Regions from separate parts of the Rhizobium sp. BK491 genome, predicted to be linked through region 1. Evidence: predicted binding sites of a transcription regulator. Region 1 holds the regulator's gene; the other holds the start of a gene.

Evidence for each region. Region 1 encodes PhoB, which activates phosphate uptake and scavenging genes when phosphate is short. Its sites were predicted from a motif close to TGTCATNNANCTGTCAT; they were not measured.
Region 2: the regulator PhoB is predicted to act here: its motif matches at 5,726-5,742, upstream of pstS (phosphate ABC transporter substrate-binding protein PstS).

The regions. Positions count from the first base shown of each region.
Region 1 covers NZ_JACIAR010000002.1:411,272-418,839, forward strand. Annotated here, with positions in the region: gene pstC (phosphate ABC transporter permease subunit PstC) at 1-1,212, shown strand, start outside; gene pstA (phosphate ABC transporter permease PstA) at 1,242-2,543, shown strand; gene pstB (phosphate ABC transporter ATP-binding protein PstB) at 2,558-3,373, shown strand; gene phoU (phosphate signaling complex protein PhoU) at 3,425-4,138, shown strand; gene phoB (phosphate regulon transcriptional regulator PhoB) at 4,170-4,853, shown strand; gene FHX05_RS09925 (GcrA family cell cycle regulator) at 4,943-5,479, opposite strand; gene FHX05_RS09930 (aspartate aminotransferase family protein) at 5,904-7,103, shown strand; gene argF (ornithine carbamoyltransferase) at 7,177-7,568, shown strand, end outside.
Region 2 covers NZ_JACIAR010000002.1:1,193,232-1,200,799, reverse strand. Annotated here, with positions in the region: gene clpP (ATP-dependent Clp endopeptidase proteolytic subunit ClpP) at 1-6, opposite strand, end outside; gene FHX05_RS13770 (GGDEF domain-containing protein) at 410-1,660, shown strand; gene pstB (phosphate ABC transporter ATP-binding protein PstB) at 1,802-2,635, opposite strand; gene pstA (phosphate ABC transporter permease PstA) at 2,665-3,516, opposite strand; gene pstC (phosphate ABC transporter permease subunit PstC) at 3,527-4,498, opposite strand; gene pstS (phosphate ABC transporter substrate-binding protein PstS) at 4,575-5,600, opposite strand; gene FHX05_RS13745 (cupin domain-containing protein) at 5,865-6,209, opposite strand; gene FHX05_RS13740 (O-acetylhomoserine aminocarboxypropyltransferase) at 6,351-7,568, opposite strand, start outside.

The DNA.
Region 1 (7,568 bases):
AATCTCAGCTACGGCATGGTGCGCAGCATCGCCCATGGGATGCGCATGCTCGATAGCCAGGAGCTCGCCGATGTCGATGGAGGCAAGGCTGATCTTCAGTTGCTGCTGGCGCAGAAGGGCGTTCCGCTCGCCGTTCGCCCCACGGGCTACATGATCGACGCCGCCAACAAATATAATGGCATGCGCGAAGTGAGCCGTATGGTGATGTCGGCAGCGGCAATCGTCCTATCGCTGCTTTGCGCAGCCCACGGCCTTCGTGCCATCGCCCCACGTTTTCGCGCCCGCAACCGGGTCGAGCAGGTCATTCTCGGAGCCCTGATCGTCGCTTCCTCCATCGCGGTGCTGACGACGGTCGGCATCGTCGTTTCCATGCTTTCGGAAGCGGCGCGTTTCTTTAGCATGGTGCCGGCCAGCGAGTTCTTCTTCGGCACGGTCTGGGACCCGCGCTTCGCCGGCGCCGGCACGCAGACTTCAGGCACCTTCGGCCTGATCCCGCTGCTGGCGGGCACGATCTATATCGGGCTCGTTGCCATGCTGTTTGCTGTGCCCATCGGCCTGTTCGCGGCGATCTACATGGCCGAATACGCCTCGGCGCGCGTCCGCTCCATCGCCAAGCCGATGCTGGAGGTCCTGGCCGGCATCCCGACGATCGTCTACGGCTTCTTCGCTCTTGTCACCGTCGGCCCCTTCCTGCGCGATATTTCAGCCGAGATCGATGGCTTGATGACGGGCAACTATAGAAGTTTTATCGAGGCACAGAGCGTTTTGACGGCCGGCTTCGTCATGGGCATCATGCTTATCCCTTACGTTTCTTCGCTGTCGGACGATATCATCATGGCCGTGCCGCGCTCGTTGCGCGACGGCTCGCTCGGCCTTGGTGCCACCCGTTCCGAAACGGTCAAGCGCGTGCTCCTGCCGGCCGCCCTCCCGGGCATCGTCGGCGCGCTGCTGATGACCGCATCGCGGGCGATCGGTGAAACCATGATCGTGGTGCTGGCGGCCGGCGTGGCCGCGCGCATGCAACTCGATCCCTTCGAACCGATGACGACGGTCACCGTGAAGATCGTCAACCAGCTGACCGGCGATCTGGAGTTCACCTCGCCGCAGACGCTCGTCGCCTTTGCACTCGGGATCACGCTATTCTTCCTGACGCTGTGCCTCAACGTCTATGCGCTCTACATCGTCCGTCGATATAGGGAGCAATACGAATGAGCGACGTCGTATCCTCCTCTCAGCTCAACATGCCGCGCGGCCTGACGCCGGGTGCGTCGCTGCGTCGCGATATCGGCATCAGACGGCGCTATGCCGCCGAACGCCGCTTCCGCGCCTATGGGCTCACTGCCGTCATTTTCGGCCTTATCTTCCTCATCATCCTGATCTCCACCGTGGTCCGCACGGGTTATACCGCCTTCGTTCAGACCTCGATCAACCTGCCGATCGAATTCACCGAGAAGGTGATCGACCCCGCAGGCAAGCGCGCCAGCGATCCGAAGGTGCTGGTATCAGCCAACTACCCGGTATTGGTGCGCGACGCGCTGATGAAAGCCTTGAGCATCGATCCCGCCAATCGCGCGCTCGTTCGCGAGGCAACGGCGATGGTGTCGGACAGTGCCAGGATCGCGCTGCGCGACAAGGTCGTTGCCAATCCCTCGATGATAGGGACGACGCAGAACGTCACCTTTCTTGCCAGCTCCAATATCGATTCAGCCAACAAGGGCCAGATCGATCTGACAGTCGATGAGAAGGATCGCAAGATATCCGACCGCCAGGTCGCCTGGATGAAGCAACTCAGCGAAAGCGGCGCGCTTTACAAGGCCTTCAACAGCGGTCTCTTCCTGTCGGGCAACTCGAGCCGGCCCGAAGCCGCCGGGCTCGGCGTCGCTCTGATCGGCTCGTTCTACCTGATGCTGACCGTTCTCGTGCTTGCCTTGCCGGTCGGCGTCGCCGCCTCGATCTATCTGGAGGAGTTCGCGCCGAAGAACCGGCTGACGGACCTGATCGAGGTCAATATCAACAATCTCGCGGCCGTCCCATCGATCGTCTATGGCTTGCTGGGTCTCTCGGTCTTCATCAACATGATGGGTCTGCCGCGCTCGGCCTCGCTGGTCGGCGGTCTCGTGTTGAGCCTGATGACGCTGCCGATGATCATTATCGCCACACGCTCGGCGTTGCGGGCCGTGCCGCCGTCGATCCGCAGCGCAGCGCTCGGTCTTGGTGCATCGCGCATGCAGATGGTCTTCCATCACGTGTTGCCGCTTGCGATGCCCGGCATTCTGACGGGCACGATCCTCGGGCTTGCGCACGCGCTTGGCGAGACTGCGCCGCTGCTTCTGATCGGCATGGTCGCCTTCGTCGCCAACTATCCGGCATCGCCGCTCGATCCTTCGACGGCGCTGCCGGTGCAGATCTACATGTGGGCGAGCGAAGCCGAGCGTGCCTTCGTCGAAAGAACGTCCGGCGCCATCATCGTCCTGCTCTTCTTCCTCGTCGCGATGAACATCGGTGCCATCCTGCTGCGCCGCCGCTTCGAGCGGCGCTGGTAAGGGAGGGCCGGGGAATGAACATGATGACGGAAGCCGCAAGCGAAAGAGCCTTGGCCAAGAAGATGACCACGATCCCTTACAAGATGATCGGCCAGGACGTTTCTGTGTTCTACGGCGACAAGCGGGCGCTCTTCGACGTCAATCTGAAGATCCGCGCCAATACCGTCACGGCTTTGATCGGCCCTTCCGGTTGCGGCAAGTCCACCTTCCTGCGCTGCCTCAACCGCATGAACGATACGATCGAGACCTGCCGGGTCACCGGCAAAATCACGCTCGACGATCAGGATGTCTACGACGACAGCATCGACGTGGTGGAGTTGCGCGCCCGCGTCGGCATGGTCTTCCAGAAGCCCAACCCGTTCCCAAAGTCCATCTTTGAGAACGTCGCCTACGGCCCGCGCATCCATGGCCTGCATCGCTCAAAGGCCGATCTCGAGCATATCGTCGAGACCAGCCTGCAGAAGGCCGGTCTCTGGGGCGAGGTCAAGGATCGGCTCCATGATGCCGGCACGAGTCTATCGGGCGGTCAGCAGCAGCGTCTGTGCATCGCCCGCGCCGTCGCGGTCAGTCCGGAGGTCATCCTGATGGACGAGCCATGCTCGGCGCTCGATCCGATCGCGACCGCCAAGGTCGAGGATCTCATCCACGAGCTGCGGGAGAATTTCACCATCGTCATCGTGACGCATTCCATGCAGCAGGCAGCCCGCGTCTCGCAGCGTACCGCAATGTTCCATCTCGGCCATCTGGTCGAGGAGAACGACACCGATAAGATGTTCACCAATCCCGACGATTTCCGCACGCAGGATTACATCATGGGCCGTTTTGGTTGATGATGTCAGGCGCGCGGCTCATTTCACACAGTTCACCTTGAGGATAGAAAAATGGTCTCCACTCACATTCTCTCTGCCTATGACGAAGACCTGAAGTTCCTGACGCGCCGCATTGCTGAAATGGGCGGCCTGGCAGAGCAGATGGTTAGCGACAGCGTACGCGCGCTGGTCAATAGCGACGCTGCCCTGGCCCAGAAGGTCATCTCCGACGACGTCGTTCTCGACCATGCCGAGCGCGAAGTCGGCGACAAGGCGATCGTTACCATCGCCCGCCGTCAGCCGATGGCGGCGGACCTGCGTGAAATCATGGGCTCGATCCGCATCGCATCCGATCTGGAGCGCGTCGGCGATCTCGGCAAGAACACCGCAAAGCGCGTCATCGCCGTCCAGGGCACCGGTGTCCCGCGCCGTCTCGCCCGCGGCATCGAGCATCTCTCCGAACTGGCGCTGAGCCAGCTCAAGGAAGTTCTGGATGTCTACGCGACCCGCTCGCCGGACAAGGCCGTATCGATCCGCGAACGCGACGAGGAAATCGACGCCATGTACACCTCGCTCTTTCGCGAGATGCTGACCTACATGATGGAAGATCCGCGCAACATCACCACCTGCACGCATCTTCTCTTCTGCGCCAAGAACATCGAGCGCATCGGCGACCATGCCACCAACATCGCCGAGACGATCTATTACATGGCGACGGGCGCGCAGCCGGAAGGCGAGCGCCCGAAGGACGATACCGCCAATACCGTCGGCGCAGTGACCGAATAATCCGAAAGCGAAGAAAGGAGACCATAGGCGCATGGTTCCGAGAGTTGCTGTTGTAGAAGACGAGGAAGCGCTCAGCGTTCTGCTGCGCTACAATCTTGAGGCCGAAGGCTTCGAGGTAGACACGATCCTCAGAGGCGATGAGGCCGAGCTGCGTCTCCAGGAGCGCATCCCCGATCTCCTGATCCTCGACTGGATGCTGCCCGGCGTATCGGGCATCGAGCTCTGCCGCCGGCTGCGTATGCGGCCGGAGACGGAGCGCCTGCCGATCATCATGCTGACGGCCCGCGGCGAGGAAAGCGAGCGCGTGCGCGGGCTTTCGACCGGCGCGGACGATTATGTCGTCAAGCCGTTCTCTACGCCGGAGCTGATGGCTCGCGTCAAGGCGATGCTGCGGCGTGCCCGCCCGGAGGTTCTCTCCACAGTGCTGCGTTGCGGCGATATCGAGCTGGATCGCGAAACCCATCGCGTCCACCGCAAGAGCCGCGAAGTGCGGCTGGGGCCGACGGAATTCCGCCTGCTGGAGTTCCTGATGTCCTCGCCGGGCCGGGTCTTCTCGCGTTCGCAGCTGCTCGACGGCGTATGGGGTCACGATATCTACGTCGACGAACGCACGGTCGACGTCCATGTCGGCCGCCTGCGCAAGGCGCTCAATTTCTCCAATATGCAGGATGTCATTCGCACCGTTCGCGGCGCGGGCTACTCCATGGAGGCCTGAACGGCGATACCCGATCAGGCATCAACATAGCGGCGGAAACAGAAAACGGGCCTCAAGGGCCCGTTTCTTTATCTTAGTCATCAAGCCTCTCAGCCACGCGGCTGGGCCGGCCTACGCCGCTCATGCACCGGCTGGTAGGCCAGGCGCTGATGGTAGGTGCAGTAAGGCGATGAATCTGGGCTCTCGTTGCCGCAGAAATGGAAATCGTCCTTCAGCGGATCGCCGACCGGCCACTTGCAGGTGCGCTCCGTCAGTTCCGTCAGGCCGAGGCGGCGGGAGATCGGAACGACGACGTTCGATGCCGGGCGATACTGGATTTCGTTGACGGAATCGATCTCGATCTCTTCCTTCAGCATGGTTGCGCCCTGCTGGCGGGCAACCACCGTGCGGGTAGCAACGCGCGATCCGTAGGTCGCAGCGCGAGGTGCCGCTGCGCTGCGCTTCGGCGTGCGCGCTGCGGTTGTCGCGCCGCCCGCCTTCGCTCGGCCGGGGAGGTTCAGGCGATGCACCTTGCCGATGACGGCATTACGGCTCACGCCACCGAGCTGCGCAGCGATCTGGCTGGCGCTCAACCCTTCGGACCATAGCTTTTTCAGCTTCTCGACGCGTTCGTCTGTCCAATTCATGCCCTGTCTCCGCTGTCGCGTTTCCGATGGCAGAATCCCTCACCATTGCCTCGCATGGTATCGAGGCGCGAAACGCTCTAAAATTGTGGTGACTAGTTCCGCCGCATGCAGTCTAGCAATTGGTTTTTAACCTAGTGTGAGGCTGACTCCGTGACAAGAGTCGCGGGAATCTTGAGGAATCGATTTCGAGGTTTTCCCCAACTTGCTGTCCGGGCGTGGCATTTCTGCCATAGGCGCCGCCCGACGCATCTCTTTTGCCGGCAAGCGTTTTCTCGCACCTGCTAAAACGGCAGTTTTGTTGACATCGCGGTGCAAAACATCAATAGTGCCCAAGCCGCCGCAAGGCGGCATTTTTGATTTTTTCGGACCCGTTTCATCAAATGGAAGCGATCGGTCCTTAAAGTTGTGATCAGGAGATATGGCCATGGCCGAGACCACGCCGCTTTACGACACCTACTTGCGCGCTCCGCTGCGGTTCGAGCGAGGCGAGGGCGTCTGGCTGGTCACTGAGAATGGCGAACGCTACCTCGATTTCGCAGCCGGCGTCGCGGTCAATTCGCTCGGTCATGCTCATCCCCATCTTGTCGCCGAGCTGAAGGCGCAGGCCGACAAGGTCTGGCACCTGTCCAACCTCTATGAGGTGCCCGGCCAGGAGAAGCTGTCGAAGCGGCTGACGGAAGTGACCTTCGCCGACAAGGTTTTCTTCACCAATTCGGGCGCGGAGGCGCTGGAGTGCGCCATCAAGACTGCGCGGCGCTATCAATTCGCCAAGGGACATCCCGAGAAGTTCCATATCATCACCTTCGAAGGCGCCTTCCACGGCCGCACCATCGCAACGATCGCCGCCGGTGGCCAGGAAAAATATATCGAAGGTTTCGGCCCGAAGGCACCGGGCTTCGACCAGGTGCCCTTCGGTGATCTCGACGCCGTCCGCGCTGCCATTACCGATGCGACGGGCGCTATCCTGATAGAGCCGGTGCAGGGCGAGGGCGGTATCCGCCCGGCGACAAACGAATTCCTGCGCGGGCTGCGGGAGATCTGCGATGAGCACGGCCTGCTTTTGATCCTCGACGAAGTACAGTGTGGTGTCGGCCGTACCGGCAAGCTCTTTGCCCATGAATGGTCCGGTATCAAGCCTGACATCATGGCGGTCGCCAAGGGTATCGGCGGCGGTTTCCCGCTCGGTGCGTGCCTTGCGACGGCGGAAGCCGCTTCCGGCATGAAGGCCGGCACGCATGGCTCGACCTATGGCGGCAATCCGCTTGCCATGGCAGTCGGCAATGCGGTTCTCGATATCGTGCTTGCCGAAGGCTTCCTGCAGCATGTGCGCGATGTCTCGCTGGTCTTCCGCCAGGGGCTCGCCTCGCTCAAGGATCGTTTTCCTGACATCATCGAGGACGTTCGCGGTGAAGGCCTGATGCTCGGCATCAAAGCGGCCATTCCGCAGGCGGAACTGCTGCAGGCGATCCGTGCCGAGCATCTGCTCGGCGTTCCGGCCGGCGACAACGTCATCCGCCTGCTGCCGCCGCTGGTCGTCACTGCCGAGGAAGCACGCGAAGGTCTCGCCCGCCTGGAGCGCGCCGCCGAGCGCGCGCGCGCTGCCCGCACCAAGAAATCGGCTTGAATTCAACGCCCGCTGTCGGGGCGTTCCTGCCCCACGCGGGCGTTATTGTTTTTTCTGGAGCACAGGTAAGGACATGGCTTCTCCGAAACACTTTCTCGATCTCTCTGCCGTTCCGGCTGCCGATTTGCGCAACATCATCGATGACGCGATCGTCCGAAAGAGCGCGCAGAAGGCCGGCACGGCCGACAGGCCGCTTGCCGGCAAGATGCTGGCGATGATCTTCGAGAAGCCGTCCACCCGAACCCGTGTCTCCTTCGATGTCGGCATGCGGCAGCTCGGCGGCGAGACGCTGTTCCTCTCCGGCACCGAAATGCAGCTTGGCCGCGCCGAGACGATCGGCGATACGGCGAAAGTGCTGTCGCGCTATGTCGATGCGATCATGATCCGCACCACCGATCATTCCCGCCTGTTGGAGCTGGCGGAACATGCGACCGTTCCGGTCATCAATGCGCTGACCGACGATAC
Region 2 (7,568 bases), 780 kb from region 1:
TCTCATGTGCGTCCTTTATCAAACTTGTCCCGGCGACGGAAACGCCGGGAATCGGAGTAAAAATCCTTTACTCCTACATAGAGTGTCCCTGCCCTTCACTTCAAGACGCCCGAAAGCATAACGTCAAAAAGCTCTAATGACCCGCGAAGCGTTCACAAAGCATTTCTAACCGCGGCTCCTCGAATGCCAAGGTGCTGCAGCGACACGCAACCCGCTACTCACCATATTTCCAGATCGCAAGGTGAAGGAAGCGTGAAGGCCCGGATCGGGCCGACGCACATCTTCAGCACAGGCAAAATTTACCAAGGCACTTAAGGAACTTGCCATCTTATTGGGCAAGGATGAAACGATCGCGGAAATCGTCGTGCTGCTTGCGCCGACGGCCCCAAAACAGCGGAGAGGTCCGATCGTGCTGAATATGACCACAGGCCTGACCATCTGGTGCTCGGAAGCCATAACGCTGGCGACCGTTCTCCTTCTCGCCTGGCGGCATGATCGCAAATCCCCAGCCTATTTGATCTGGGCACTGGGCTTCACCGTCAGCGCCGTGGGATTCGCGTTGGTGGCTGCTCGAGGTCTCATCCCCGATATATGGTCGATCCAGATCGGCAATGCCGTGGCCCTGCTCGGCGAGAGCGCCTGGATCGTCGGATTCCGCTTCATGGACAAGCGTAGGCTGGAATGGTCGGCATTTCTGCCACCGGCCATCTGGCTAATCGGCGTCAGCCTTCCCTGGGTCACCGGCAATTTCGCCAATCGCGTCATCGTCTATGATCTCGCGGGCGCAGTCGGCGCGACCTTGCTAGCTTTTGCCGTACATCCAGGCGACGACCGACGGGAACCGGCGCGCGGGCAACTCGGCATCGTCTTCGTGGCGCTCGCCTGCTTCTGTTTCGGTTCTGCTCTGTGGATGGTGCTTGCTGCCCCTTCGCTTGAAGAGGCCATGATCTATCGCGGCTACATGGCACTCGGCTATGGACTGCTCATCATCATCGCCATCGTTCTCAACGGCAAGCTTCTCATGGAACGAGCCGAGCGCCGCTGGCGGGCAATATCCATCACCGATACTTTGACGGGCGTTCTGAACCGGCGCGGGCTTCAGGAAAGCTACGAGATCCTCGTCGGCAAGGGGCAGCAACAGCAAATGCTTGCCGCCCTGCTATTCGATCTCGATCATTTCAAGAAGATCAACGATCGCCATGGCCATCAGGCGGGCGATGCGGTGCTCGTCGAATTTGCCCGCATTGCCCGTCAGTTCGTGCCTCGCACCGGCGCATTCGGCAGAATGGGCGGGGAGGAATTCGTCGCCTTCCTTCCGATAGACGATCAATCCCAGGCAGAAGCGCTGGCGGAAACCATCCGCGCTGATTTCTGCCGGGTACCGCTGCTTGCCGGCCGCACGCTGGTGCCGGCAACCGTCAGCATCGGCGTTTCGATCATGCCGCACGATACCGTCAGCTGGGATCGTCTTATCTCTTTCGCAGACCGTGCGCTTTATGCCGCGAAACGCGCGGGCCGCAACTGCACCATCCTCTTCAACGAAACCGAGACTGCCAGGGAGCCTGACGCAACGTCTGCGGCGGACGGCGGCGAACTGGTGCCGACCCTCGACGACCAGATCCATGCCTTGCGGCGTATGGGTACGCTCGCAAGGATGTGACCAGCTTGTTCGGCGCACCCCATTCTATCGGCTTTGGTTTGACCAAATTGCATAGCCGCCCAACACGACGGCCATTCCCCAACGCAAAAAGCGCGCCTGAATAGCGCGCTTTCGCAAATTTGGCAGCAATGTCCAGCCGTATCAGCCGTAACGACCGGTGATGTAGTCTTCCGTGCGCTTGACCTTCGGCGCCTGGAAGATCTGCTCGGTCTGGCCGTATTCGATCAACTCACCAAGATACATGAAGGCAGTGCTGTCGGAGATACGGCTCGCCTGCTGCATGTTATGCGTGACGATAACGATGGTGAAGTCGCCCTTCAGCTGCGACACGAGTTCTTCGACCTTAGCGGTCGAGATCGGGTCCAGAGCCGAGGTCGGTTCATCGAGCAGCAGGACTTCGGGACGAATGGCGATGGCGCGAGCGATGCAGAGGCGCTGCTGCTGTCCACCGGAAAGGCCAAGTCCGCTCTGGTGCAGCTTGTCCTTGACTTCGCTCCACAGCGCCGTTTCCGTCAGCGCCGCTTCGACGCGGGCGTCCATTTCCGACTTGGAGACCTTCTCATAGAGGCGGATGCCGAAAGCGACGTTCTCATAGATCGACATGGGGAACGGCGTTGGCTTCTGGAACACCATGCCGACCTTGGCGCGCAGATCGTTCAGATCGACGTCCTTGGTGAGGATATTACGGCCATCCAGCAGAATTTCGCCCGCAACCGTCTGACCCGGATAAAGGTCATACATGCGGTTGAAGGTGCGCAGCAACGTGGACTTGCCGCAGCCCGAAGGGCCGATGAAGGCGGTGACCGCGTTTTTGCGGATGTTCATATTCACGCTCTTCAGAACGCGATGGCCGTTCTGATAGGTGAAATCGAGGTTCTTCACCTCAAGTTTCGCCAGGCCGAGATCCGACTGGGAAGCAGCATCCTTCCCCGGCTGTGCGTTGACGCTCTGGAAATTGCTGTCGCTCATGTTCATGGTCTCATTCCTATCGTTCGGCGGCTGCGTCACTGGCGGCGCCCACTCAAGACACGGGCAAGGATGTTAAGCGCAAGGATAGCAACGGTGATAATCAGCGCGCCCGCCCAGGCAAGTTGTTTGAGATCCTCGCCAGCATCGGCGGCGAGCGTATTGATCGCAACCGGCAGCGTGGCGATCGGACCGGTAAGGTCTGTATTCATGAATTTGCTGTAACCGGCCGTAAAGAGCAATGGCGCGGTTTCGCCGCTGATGCGGGCGATGGCCAGCAGGATGCCGGTGAGGATGCCGGTCCAGGCGGAACGGTAAACCACCATCATCATGGATTTCCAGCGCGGAGCGCCGAGCGCTGCAGTCGCCTCACGAAGCGCGTTTGGCACCAGCAACAGCATGTCCTGTGTCGTGCGGTTGACGACCGGAAGCGCGATCAGCGCCAGCGCAAGGATGCCCGCGATAGCGGAGTTGCCATGCATGGGCACGACCACCGCGCCGTAGACGAACACGCCGATAATGATCGAGGGCGCGGACAGCAAGATGTCGTTGAGGAACTTGGCAGCCTCGGCAAGTTTGCTGCCGTTGGCATATTCCACAAGATAGGTGGCGGCAAGAATGCCGATCGGCGCGGCGATCACGATCGCGAGACCCGTGACCAGCACGGTGCCGTAGATCGCGTTGATCAGACCGCCGCGCGAGCCCTGGGCCGGGATCGACATAGTGAACACGTCGAGGCTGAGCGCCGATATGCCGCGATAAAGCAGGGTCGCAAGGATCACGCTGAGAAAGAAGATGCCGAGGACGGCCGCGATGAAGCACAAGACCATCATCACCCGGTTCTTCCCATAACGCCTCGACACGAGGTTCTGACGAATTGCATTGTCCATGGTTTTTTCCTCAGTGCGCGTCGCCGCGGCCGATCATCCATCTCGCCAGCGCAAGCACGCAGAAGGAAAGGACGAACAGGAGCAGGCCGAGCGCAATCAGGCTCGACAATTGCAGACCGTCGGCATCGCCGAAATTGTTCGCGATCTGGGCGGAAATGGTGGTGGACGGCGAGATGATCGACGATTGCAGACGGCTCACCGAGCCGATAACGAAGGTGACGGCCATGGTTTCGCCGAGCGCGCGGCCGAGGCCGAGCATGATGCCGCCGACGAGGCCGCGGCGTGTATAGGGGATCAGGATGTGGCGAGCCACTTCCCATGTGGTCATGCCCATGCCGTAGGCGGATTCGCGCAGCATCGGCGGCACGGTGCTGAACACGTCGCGGGAGATCGCGGTGATGAACGGCAGGATCATGACGGCCAGCACGAGGCTTGCCGTCAGCAGGCCGACGCCCGGCGCCGGCGGCTGGAACAGCAGGCCGATCACCGGCACCTGACCGACAGTCCCCATCAGGAAAGGCAGGATATTGTTCTGCATCAGCGGCACGAGAATGAACAGGCCGACGATGCCATAGATAATGGAGGGAACGCCCGCCAGAAGCTCGATGGCCGTGCTGATGGGACGGCGCAGGCTGCCGGGGCAAAGTTCCGTGAGGAAGATGGCGATGCCGATGCCCAGGGGAACGGCAATCAACATGGCGATGAACGAACTCACCAGCGTACCGACTACGGCAGGGACGGCGCCATAGATATCGGCCGGCGCGCTCCACTTTGTGCCCCAAAGGAACGACAAGCCAAAGGTCTGAAATGTGGGCAAGGCATCGATGACAAGAACCACGAGGATCGCCAGCAGCAGAAGCACGACAAGAATAGCCGAGCCAAGCGTCATGAAATAGAAAATCCGATCCTGTATCCGGAATTTTCTGGTCGCGGCGGAGGTATTCACAGCCTGGAAGCCAGCCATCTGAGTCGCGTCAGCCATCGATTTCCCCTTGTCCTGTCACGAAAGGCGGACAGGGAAATACCCTGTCCGCCGCAACTTTTTCGCATAGCACAAATTACTTCGTGCCGAAGTCCGTCTTCCAAGACTTCTCGACGATCTCGACAACATTATCCGGGACCGCAAGATAAGACAGCGCGGTCGCGTCCTTCTGGCCATGCTCATAGGACCACTTGAAGAACTTCAGTGCTTCTTCATTCTTAGCAGCATCAGCCGGCTTCTTGTAGAGCAGAACCCAGGTCGAAGCGGCAATCGGCCAGCTCTTTTCGCCCGGCTGATTGGTGATGATCAGGTTGAAGTTCTTGGCCTTGGCCCAATCGGCGTTGGAAGCGGCAGCCTTGAAGGTTTCCAGGCTAGGCTCGATAACCTTGCCGGCAGAGTTTTTCATCTTCGCGAAACCGATGTGGTTGGCGACGACATAGGAATATTCAACGTAAGAGATCGAGCCAGCCGTCTGGTTGACGGTGGTGGAAACGCCTTCCGAGCCCTTGGCGCCGAAGCCGACCGGCCATTCAACAGCCGTGTTCGAGCCAACCTTTTCCTTCCACTCCGGCGAAACCTTCGCCAGGTAGTCGGTGAAGTTGAAGGTCGTGCCCGAGCTGTCGGCGCGGTAAACAACCGAGATCGGCGTGGACGGCAGCTTCACTTCCGGGTTGAGAGCCTTGATGGCTGCATCGTCCCACTTGGCGATCTTGCCGAGGAAGATGTCGGCCAGCGTCTTGCCGTCGAGAACGAGTTCGCCCGGCTTTACGCCTTCGACGTTATAGGAAACGACGATACCGCCGGAGATCATCGGGAACTGGGCAATGCCGTTCTTCTCGAGGTCGGCATCGCTCATCGGCTTGTCCGAAGCGCCGAATACGATGGTCTTGTCGAGGAGCTGCTTGATGCCGGCGCCCGAACCGACCGACTGGTAGTTGACGACGTTGTTCGTCGCAGCCTTGTAGCCTTCGGCCCACTTGGACAGAACCGGTGCAATGAAGCTCGAGCCAGCGCCCGTGATGTCGGCAGCGGAGGCCGAAGCGGACATAGCCGCGATAAGGCCTGCAGTCAGGCAAAGCGAACGGAGTTTCAGGTTAAGCATAATAGACTCACTTCCTCAAGTGAATGAAAGGATGGCGAGCAGAAGACCGGCGCGAGGCTTGCCATGGTAAACGAACCTCCCCGCCTGAAATCTCCCGGCGACAGCCTTGGCTCTAAAGACGCATTGTTTCAGTTTGATGACAGTTTAATGAAGCGGCAGTGACACAACCTGCGGCAATCATTGCGACCGTTGCGGAACGGCGTGAAGCAAGCTGCGCCAAAGGGCGCATGAACGCGAACTTCATGTTCTGATTCAAGAGCATCGTCAGAGACGGATCACATAATCCTTGCGAGTCGTTTCAATAACTTCCCAGGTCCCCTTGAAGCCCGGCCTCAAGATAAGACGGTCGCCTGCACGCAGATGGAAGGCCTTTCCATCCTCACCCGTCACAATAGAATAACCGGAGAGGATATGGAAATATTCCCATTCGTCGTAGACGATCCTCCATTTGCCCGGCGTTGCTTCCCAGACACCGGCATAGAGGCCGCCATCGGTCTCATCCATGTTCCACGTTCGGAAGATCGGAGCTCCCGAAATGAGACGATCCACTGCGGGCGCTCCGAGCTCCGGCTCAACGCCATCGACATTCAGTTGCACATAGCCTGCCACTCAGATCTCCCGTCGGTCACGTTTCGCCACATCAAAAAATATCCGCGACCGCCAATCGGCGAGCGCAGACCGAGACAAACATGAAATTCGCCGAGATCAAAGAATTCCTGCTGCTTTTTCGGCCTCCTGCCGGTGCCGTCCTCAGATTTTCGCCAGTGCCTGCTCCAGATCGGCGATGATATCCTTGACGTCCTCTATACCGATGGAGAGGCGTACCACATCCGGGCCGGCGCCGGCTGCGACCTTCTGTTCGTCGCTCAGCTGCTTGTGCGTCGTCGAAGCAGGATGGATGACGAGCGAGCGCGTGTCGCCGATATTGGCAAGATGCGAGAACAGCTGCAGGCCTTCGACCAACCCCTTGCCCGCTTCATATCCCCCCTTCAGACCAAAGGTGAAGACGGAGCCGGCGCCCTTCGGCGAGTAACGCTGCTGCAGCGCGTGGTTGGGATCGTCCTCAAGGCCGGCATAGTTGACCCATGCTACCTTTTCCTGCCCCTTCAGCCAACGCGCAACGGCAGCCGCATTGTCGGAATGGCGCTGCATCCGCAGTGGCAACGTTTCGATGCCCGTCAGGATCAGAAAGGCATTGAACGGCGAGATGGCTGGTCCGAGATCGCGCAGGCCCAGCACGCGGCAGGCAATGGCGAAAGCGAAATTGCCGAAGGTCGCATGCAGCACGATGCCGTTATATTCCGGCCGCGGTGAAGACAGCATGGGATAATTACCCGAGGCGGACCAGTCGAAAGTGCCGCCATCGACGATGATGCCGCCCATGGAGTTGCCATGGCCGCCGAGGAACTTCGTTAGGGAATGCACGACGATATCGGCGCCATGCTCCAGCGGTCGGATGAGATAGGGGCTTGCGAGAGTATTGTCGACGATCAACGGCAGGCCATGCTTGTGCGCGATGGCCGCGATGGCGGCGATATCAACGAAGGTACCGCCCGGATTGGCAAGGCTTTCGATAAAGACGGCGCGGGTGCGACTGTCGATCTGCGCTTCGAAGGTCGCAGGATCGGCGGAATCGGTCCAGCGGACCCGCCAGTCGAAACTCTTGAAGGATTGTCCGAACTGATTGACCGAACCACCATAAAGCCGTTTGGCCGCGACGAAATTGTCGCCCGGCTGCATGATGGCATGGAAGATGAGGAGCTGCGCGGCATGACCGGAGGCGACGGCGAGAGCCGCAGTGCCGCCTTCGAGGGCAGCCACCCGCTCTTCCAGCACGGCCTGGGTCGGGTTCATGATGCGTGTATAGATATTGCCGAATTGCTGCAATCCGAACAGCGCGGCTGCATGATCCGCATCCTGAAAGACGAAGGATGTCGTCTGGTAGATCGGCGTCGCGCGCGCGCCTGT